2 regions of the Metabacillus sp. KJ11-3 genome follow, and region 1 is predicted to be linked to the other one. Evidence: a T-box and tRNA genes for the amino acid it is inferred to sense, from the RefSeq annotation. Region 1 holds a T-box; the other holds one or more tRNA genes.
The links. The T-box of region 1 lies ahead of tyrS (tyrosine--tRNA ligase). A T-box ahead of a tRNA ligase gene usually reads a tRNA of that ligase, here a tRNA-Tyr.
Positions count from the first base shown of each region.

Region 1 (4,178 bases):
ACCCAACTAAAGGACCAATCGCTAAAAACCAGCCGATTTGCGAACTAGAAAATCCCTTATGCTGAAAATAAATTGGTAAAAAACTAACAACCATGGAGCCGATCGCACTGACAAAAAACATAAATGTACGTAGTGGAAGAAGGGGTTTTTGTGTCATCGTCATTATAATCCTTTTATATTATTTAATTACAAGTATAAGAAACCGCTTTCTCAATTAAGCAATAAATTCCATTCAGAGCATGAAGCGTTAGGACATGTAATTTATTTATGTTTAGAAAATTAAATAAACATTGTACTAATTAAAATGAATAGGATATAACCTTTTGGACAAGAATACCATAAAATCATGATTTTAGGAATACATTTAAATATTGATAATTATGTAAAGAAACTAGAAACTGAAAAACTCTTTATTCATTCACAATTAAAACAGATTTCAAGTCTCATAGATATTTTAACCTAAGAGCCATGATATATTCTTACAGAATGAACTTATACTGGAAGAATAAGTGCAAACTAAATTTGTCCCTTAGTTTAAATGGAAAAACCTCTAGATGTACAGCAGGCTGTTCTTCTATATTTTATTCATAAGGTTCATCAAACATTCGGTCTAATAGAAGAGATGCAGAGATAAAAAAGCACGCTGTTCAGTCTGAGTGGCTAGATGCCGAAGTTGGGCACCAACACTTAATATAAAATTTTATTTTCTGGACATTTAAAAGAGCCGTCAGAAAATCTCTGACGGTTCTTTTATTGTCATATCTTAGTAAAGCCATCTGTAGCTTGACAATGAACTATTGAAAAATCATTACATCAATACTTTATCTTAATAAATTTACGTTTACCAACTTGAATGATTAATCCGTCTTTAACCGTTACAGATAATGTTGAATCCTCCACTTTATTCCCATCGAGCTTAACTCCCCTATTTCCGATCATTCTTCGTGCTTCACTTTTAGAATTCATCAGCTTTAATTCAACAAGTAAATCTATGATCGATACTTCCTGATTACCTTCCCAGATGACAACCGGTATATCTTCTGGCATTGTTCCTTTTTGAAATACAGTTACAAATTGGCTTTCTGCATTTTCTGCCGCGTCATTTCCGTGGTACATTCGGACAATTGTTTTAGCAAGCAGCATTTTTGCGTCTCTCGGATGTAAAATACCATGTTCTAGCTTTTCTTTCATTTTTTTGATTTGATCTGGTGTAAAATCTGTAATTAGTCCAAAGTATTTATTCATTAATTCATCCGGAATTGACATTGCTTTTCCATACATTTCTTGTGGACTTTCATCAATCCCAATGTAATTTTTCTTAGATTTGGACATCTTCTCAACACCATCAAGCCCCTCTAACAATGGCATAAGAATGGCCACTTGCTTTTCTTTCCCAAACTTTTCTTGAAAATGTCTTCCCATTAAAATATTAAAATGCTGATCTGTTCCACCTAATTCGATGTCATTTTCTAAAACAACCGAATCATATCCTTGCATTAGAGGATAAAAGAATTCGTGCAGTGATATCGGCTTGTTAAAAGCCATTCGCTTTTCAAAATCATCTCTTTCTAAAAGTCTTGCTACGGTTATTTTTCCAGCTAATTGAATGACATCTTCGAAATTTAAATTTGACAACCACTTGGAATTGTAGTGCAATTCCACTCTTTCCATATCGATAACCTTCGCGAATTGCTCAAAGTATGTTTTGGCATTATGCTTTACTTCTTCATCTGTTAACGGCTTTCTAGCGATAGATTTACCTGTTGGGTCACCAATTTTACCTGTAAAATCACCGATAATGATCTGAATAATATGTCCATTTTCTTGGAATTGTCTCATTTTATTTAAAACCACCGTATGACCAAGATGAACATCAGGGGCTGATGGGTCTAAACCTAATTTAATTTTTAAGGGCCGATTTTCAACAATTGACTTAGCTATTTTGGCTTCTAATTCCTCAGTCGGGATCATTTCCTGTACACCTTGACTGTATAGTTCAAGTTGCCTTTTTACTTCTAATGATTGTTCTTTTGTTAACTTCATTTCACTCATTATTATGACTCCTCCTATTTTTGAGAACTAAAAAACCACATCCCTAAAAAAGGGACGTGGTTTGACTATTTCACGCGGTACCACCCTTGTTGAAGAATCATATTCTTCCGCTCAATCGTTAACGGTTCAACCGTTCTTTGCTGCTATTTACGCCAACAAAGAAAGCTCAAGGAATGTAATTCGTGTTATCTATGTATCGATTCACACCAACCATCGACTCTCTGAAAACAGTGAGATAACGACTACTTCTTTTCCTATCTTCGCTTTTACCTTATTAAAATTTATTTTTCCTAACAACTCTTCTTAGTAAATTTGCCATTGATACTTGTTCTGACACACTTAAACTGCAAACAATATTAACTTCACCTGTATGGAAACGTGGATACAGCTCCTCTATCACGTTCTTTCCTTTATCAGTCAACAAGACAAACGTTTTTCTACGGTCTTTGTCATCAACTTTGCGATAACACAGTTCTTTTCTCTCAAGTGTGTTTGTGATGTTACTTATTGTTGCTTTTGAAACGCCAGCTGATTCAGCAAGTTTTTTCGTTTCGAGAGAATCCCATATCCATAGATCATAAAGTATTGAAAATGAAGTCCACGAAAGTCCATACTCTGATAGTATTTCCTGTTCCATTTTATTTTTCAAACCTTGTGCTACTCTATAGATATTTGTAACAACCGCAATAGCTTCCAAATTAAGAGAATCTATTGGTAACTTTGTTAAAGAGCTGATTGTATCGACCTCATCTTGTAATAATTCTCCATCTTTATTATAAATATGAATAAAAACTCACCTGCTTTCCGAACTTAATCGTTAGCTATGAAACGATTTTAACGAAAAATAATAATTTCTGCAAGCACAAATAAAAAAATCCCACATACTCTTTGTATGAGGGACCTACCGCTTATTTAACGTGAGCTTTATGTTCTAATACAACAATGGCTTGCTCTTGTGCACGCAGGCACAATTCAGCAGCTTTAAACGCATGAGCCTGTGTCATCGCTGATTCTGTTCTGTTCAAACAATCCAGAATTAATTGCCCGAAGAACGGATAACCAACTTTACCTGATACATTGAAATGTTGTTCTCCGTCTTTATTAACTAAATAAACATGATTACCGTTTTGTTCTCTTGCAAGATCAACGTATTTGCGAATCTCAATTGTCCCCTCAGTTCCTATAATAAAAGTTCTTCCATCTCCCCATGTACTTAATCCATCAGGTGTAAACCAATCTACACGGAAATAATTCGTAGCACCATTATCTCCAACCAGTGTGGCATCTCCATAATCATCCAGCTCAGGATATTCACTATTATGATAGTTGGCTATTTTGCTATGCAAAACTTTTGCATCCTGACAGCCGGCATAAAATAAAAATTGCTCAATCTGATGACTGCCTATATCGCATAAGATTCCGCCATATTGCTCTTTCTTAAAAAACCAATCTGGCCGGCTTGCTGCATTTAATCGATGTGGACCAAATCCGGTAACTTGTATAACACGGCCGATAGCACCACTCTCAATTAGCTCCCCGGCGAAAACCGCTCCTTCGACATGAAGACGCTCACTGTAATAGACCATATACTTCTGTCCAGTTTTCTCGACTACTTCCTTTGCTTCTTCTAATTGATTCATTGAAGTGAACGGTGTTTTATCTGTGAAATAATCTTTTCCTGCTTTCATCACTTTAATTCCAAGTTCACTGCGTTTAGAAGGAATTGCCGCTCCTGCTACAAGCATAATGTCTGGATCAGATAAAATTTCCTCTAGCGACTCAGCAGGCATTACTTCTGGAAATACCTTAACAAACTGAGCGACTTTATCCGGATCAGAGTCATAAACCCACTTTAATGTGGCACCTGCTTCCACTAATCCATTGCACATCCCATAAATATGACCATGATCAAGACAAGCTGCAGCAAATTGAAATTCTCCTTTTTCCACGACAGGATTTGGTTTCCCTTTTGGTGCATAGTTCATACCATCCTTTGACATCTATGATTCTCCTCTCTTAATGTGTTCCTGACACATCTAAAGTCATTTTTGTTACATTCTTTTTTTGGAAAGTAGATTGGTTTATTTTTTCTTGCAGCTTCTCATAAAAGAGATCCGCATCAATTG
Region 1 is NZ_CM147865.1:3,255,906-3,260,083, forward strand. Features, by position in the region: gene AC0L8O_RS16400 (MFS transporter) at 1-157, opposite strand, end outside; gene tyrS (tyrosine--tRNA ligase) at 814-2,052, opposite strand; T-box leader at 2,100-2,322, opposite strand; gene AC0L8O_RS16410 (MarR family transcriptional regulator) at 2,327-2,839, opposite strand; gene AC0L8O_RS16415 (Gfo/Idh/MocA family protein) at 2,961-4,052, opposite strand; gene AC0L8O_RS16420 (Gfo/Idh/MocA family protein) at 4,069-4,178, opposite strand, start outside.

Region 2 (4,178 bases), 300 kb from region 1:
TATAAATTCTAACCCTTCCACATTTAATGCATATATTTTTTTATCTCCATCTAATTTAACTTCTATTAGTTTCTTTTCAACCAAATCCTGTAATGCAGGGTAAATGGTTCCTGCACTGGGAGAATAATAGCCGCCACTTCTTTCCTCCAACTGCTTCATTACCTGATAACCATGTCTCGGTTCTTCTTTTAGTAGCTGCAAAATTGCAAGCTGAATAATACCTCTACGTTTTGTAAATTTAGATTTCATTTTTTCTCTTAAATGTGGCTGTTTATCAAAAAATTTCAGGGCGGTTTTTAACCCTTTATGTGTTAAAGATAGAACTTCCTGTTCATCTTTTTGAACAAAGCCTTTTTCTATTGCTTCATAAAGACAACTACTAGGATCGGTTAACTCATTTCTAAGAGATAGAAATAGTTCTCCTTGCTTTATAGGTTTTCTGCTTATAAAAGTAAGCAATGTCAACATTTCCTGGCTAATATTACCTAACATACTTACCCTCCATCCATTTCGATTATTACGATAAATTTTAATCGATATAGTTTCGAAACACAACAAAAAAAGAATGAAACCTACTGAATTATTTAATGAGGGAGACGGATTATTTCTGCTAAAAACACAAAAAAGGTTAGTTTCAAAATTGAAACTAACCTTTTACTGACGCGCCTTAGAGGATTCGAACCTCTGACCGACGGCTTAGAAGGCCGTTGCTCTATCCTGCTGAGCTAAAGGCGCATATTTTGTTATCCTCTGCTTTTCCATAAAAATGGCTCCGCAGGCAGGATTCGAACCTGCGACCGATCGGTTAACAGCCGATAGCTCTACCACTGAGCTACTGCGGAACAATATCATGGTGGGCCTAAATGGACTCGAACCATCGACCTCACGCTTATCAGGCGTGCGCTCTAACCAGCTGAGCTATAGGCCCATTTTTTAGCGAAATATGTATGTATGGAGCGGGTGAAGGGAATCGAACCCTCATCATCAGCTTGGAAGGCTGAGGTTTTACCACTAAACTACACCCGCATATTAAATGTTTTGGAGGCACCACCCGGATTTGAACCGGGGATAGAGGTTTTGCAGACCTCGGCCTTACCACTTGGCTATGATGCCTCAAAATGGCTGGGCTAGCTGGATTCGAACCAACGCATGTCGCAGTCAAAGTGCGATGCCTTACCGCTTGGCTATAGCCCATTGAATAACCCTCAAGAATATACTTCCTCGATTAAGCTACGTGAATCCTCATCGCGAAATATCGTCGACATCTAGGTACACTCTATGTCTTGATATAAACTATTCTCTCTATATAAAACGTTCCACTCAAAACCTATCTCGTGTCACAAACCAGCAAGAGAATATCTGGAATTATTTCTAACAGGAGTTAAGAATTTATTATATACATATATTGGGGCGGCTGATGGGAATCGAACCCACGAATGTCGGAACCACAATCCGATGCGTTAACCACTTCGCCACAACCGCCATGGTTTTCTTGGCAGGGGCAGTAGGAATCGAACCCACACCAAAGGTTTTGGAGACCTCTATTCTACCGTTAAACTATGCCCCTATTTTAACATAAATGGTGGAGGGGGGCAGATTCGAACTGCCGAACCCTAAGGAGCGGATTTACAGTCCGCCGCGTTTAGCCACTTCGCTACCCCTCCACATAAAAGGTGGCTCGGGACGGAATCGAACCGCCGACACATGGATTTTCAGTCCATTGCTCTACCAACTGAGCTACCGAGCCATAATTAATGTGTATTTGAAAAAAGATGCAATTTTACTTTTCAAGTACCTATTTTAAGATCTAATACTTTTAAGGTATAAGTGCTATGATAATTTGTGGATCGTCCTCATCTCAGGATGATCGTTCAAGAAGCAGCTCGATGAGTACGCTGATATAAATTCAGGGTAGCTTATTCGGGCGTGCTCTACCAACTGAGCTACCGAGCCAATATAGTTTTCGGCTTCCACTAAGCTTCGAATCTCTTCATCAGCTCCATCGCTCACATCCTCACGTATTTTCATACGCTCCGGTGTTCGTTCAGTCGCTTCCTCGACCTTCTCGCTTATCGAAACCCTCTTACACATTACTTAGATCACAATAATAATTTGTTTCTTTAAAAAGTTAATGGCGGTCCGGACGGGACTCGAACCCGCGACCTCCTGCGTGACAGGCAGGCATTCTAACCAACTGAACTACCGGACCATTATTGATGTTATTTTTTAAAATGAAATTGGTTGCGGGGACAGGATTTGAACCTGCGACCTTCGGGTTATGAGCCCGACGAGCTACCAGACTGCTCCACCCCGCGATAACAAAAAATGAAATAAAAAAACATATGGAGGAGGAAAGGGGATTCGAACCCCTGCGGGCTTTGACACCCCTGTCGGTTTTCAAGACCGATCCCTTCAGCCGGACTTGGGTATTCCTCCAATATTCATATGTGAAAATGGTAGCGGCGGAGGGAATCGAACCCACGACCTCACGGGTATGAACCGTACGCTCTAGCCAGCTGAGCTACACCGCCATAGTTTTTAAAAACGCTCCCTGTTTAAAATGGTGCTCGTCATGTCTCTTACAGACACATTCCTCGCAAGCCTACAAAGAGGATTATTCAAGATGTTTACGGCCCGCTCTAGCCAGCTGAGCTACACCGCCATATTCAGTCAAGAAATTTTAAATTGGTGGAGCCTAGCGGGATCGAACCGCTGACCTCCTGCGTGCAAAGCAGGCGCTCTCCCAGCTGAGCTAAGGCCCCAATTTAAATGGTCGGGAAGACAGGATTCGAACCTGCGACCCCTTGGTCCCAAACCAAGTGCTCTACCAAGCTGAGCTACTTCCCGTACTATGGCGCGCCCGAGAGGAGTCGAACCCCTAACCTTTTGATCCGTAGTCAAACGCTCTATCCAATTGAGCTACGGGCGCTAAATTTCATGGTGCCGAGGACCGGAATCGAACCGGTACGGTAGTCACCTACCGCAGGATTTTAAGTCCTGTGCGTCTGCCAGTTCCGCCACCCCGGCACTTACTGGAGCGGAAGACGGGATTCGAACCCGCGACCCCCACCTTGGCAAGGTGGTGTTCTACCACTGAACTACTTCCGCTTAACTTTAATGGTGCGGGTGAAGGGACTTGAACCCCCACGTCACAAGGACACTAGATCCTAAGTCTAGCGCGTCTGCCAATTCCGCCACACCCGCATGGTGTGTATTACTAATTAATGGTGGAGGATGACGGGATCGAACCGCCGACCCCCTGCTTGTAAGGCAGGTGCTCTCCCAGCTGAGCTAATCCTCCGAAACACAGGATGTGCAAGTGCATGTGTTGCGACATGACGTCGCGCATTTAGTATACCTACATTAAATGGTGACCCATACGGGATTCGAACCCGTGTTACCGCCGTGAAAGGGCGGTGTCTTAACCGCTTGACCAATGGGCCAACTATGTTATTAAAACCAAATTTGGTCTGCCTGGCAACGTCCTACTCTCACAGGGGGAAACCCCCAACTACCATCGGCGCTGAAGAGCTTAACTTCCGTGTTCGGCATGGAAACGGGTGTGACCTCTTCGCCATCATTACCAGACAATTTAGGACAACTTTTATTATAGTAAGTTTTTCTAAAAAAGCAAGAACTTTTTTATTTCATTTCAACCACTACAATTTTCTAGTTGAATGACACAGGATTTATAATGTATCACATCTTAAAATATAGTGTCAATCCCTTTTTTTCACCAATTTATCAAGTTACCTTCTCTTGAAGACAAAAAATATAATAACATCCTTTTCAAAAAAATAAAAGACCTATTTTAACTTTTTTTAAAAAAGCTTTTTAGAGATAGAAACAAAAGCTCTCTCTTTGGACATAAACTCCTTAATAAAGGCAACACTAACAATGACAATGATAGGGAGTGATTCACATGAGAGAACGCGATGTAATTACAGTTCTTGATGAATATAAACAAGAAAAACAGCTTTCAGTAGAAGCTTTAATTGTTATAAATTCTGAAACATTCGCCCTATTAACACCGAAAGAGGATATCTCCGTCATCTTCGTTATGCAAGTTAAGGATGAGAGAGACGGTCAATATCTATTCGGGATTGATGACCCTGCAATGACAAGTATGGTTTTAGATGCTTATGAAATAGCTGTCGATGCAAATCCTGCTGATTAAG
Region 2 is NZ_CM147865.1:2,955,110-2,959,287, forward strand. Features, by position in the region: gene AC0L8O_RS14970 (PadR family transcriptional regulator) at 1-492, opposite strand, end outside; tRNA gene AC0L8O_RS14975 (tRNA-Arg) at 662-735, opposite strand; tRNA gene AC0L8O_RS14980 (tRNA-Asn) at 768-842, opposite strand; tRNA gene AC0L8O_RS14985 (tRNA-Ile) at 852-928, opposite strand; tRNA gene AC0L8O_RS14990 (tRNA-Gly) at 953-1,026, opposite strand; tRNA gene AC0L8O_RS14995 (tRNA-Cys) at 1,040-1,113, opposite strand; tRNA gene AC0L8O_RS15000 (tRNA-Gln) at 1,120-1,194, opposite strand; tRNA gene AC0L8O_RS15005 (tRNA-His) at 1,407-1,482, opposite strand; tRNA gene AC0L8O_RS15010 (tRNA-Trp) at 1,494-1,567, opposite strand; tRNA gene AC0L8O_RS15015 (tRNA-Tyr) at 1,581-1,664, opposite strand; tRNA gene AC0L8O_RS15020 (tRNA-Phe) at 1,675-1,747, opposite strand; tRNA gene AC0L8O_RS15025 (tRNA-Asp) at 2,133-2,209, opposite strand; tRNA gene AC0L8O_RS15030 (tRNA-Met) at 2,239-2,315, opposite strand; tRNA gene AC0L8O_RS15035 (tRNA-Ser) at 2,344-2,436, opposite strand; tRNA gene AC0L8O_RS15040 (tRNA-Met) at 2,455-2,531, opposite strand; tRNA gene AC0L8O_RS15045 (tRNA-Ala) at 2,687-2,762, opposite strand; tRNA gene AC0L8O_RS15050 (tRNA-Pro) at 2,771-2,847, opposite strand; tRNA gene AC0L8O_RS15055 (tRNA-Arg) at 2,853-2,929, opposite strand; tRNA gene AC0L8O_RS15060 (tRNA-Leu) at 2,939-3,027, opposite strand; tRNA gene AC0L8O_RS15065 (tRNA-Gly) at 3,034-3,108, opposite strand; tRNA gene AC0L8O_RS15070 (tRNA-Leu) at 3,119-3,204, opposite strand; tRNA gene AC0L8O_RS15075 (tRNA-Val) at 3,226-3,301, opposite strand; tRNA gene AC0L8O_RS15080 (tRNA-Glu) at 3,369-3,443, opposite strand; rRNA gene rrf (5S ribosomal RNA) at 3,473-3,588, opposite strand; gene AC0L8O_RS15090 (DUF1292 domain-containing protein) at 3,923-4,177, shown strand.
Region 2: it has a tRNA-Tyr gene. The T-box ahead of tyrS (tyrosine--tRNA ligase) is inferred to sense a tRNA for this amino acid. The anticodon was not compared.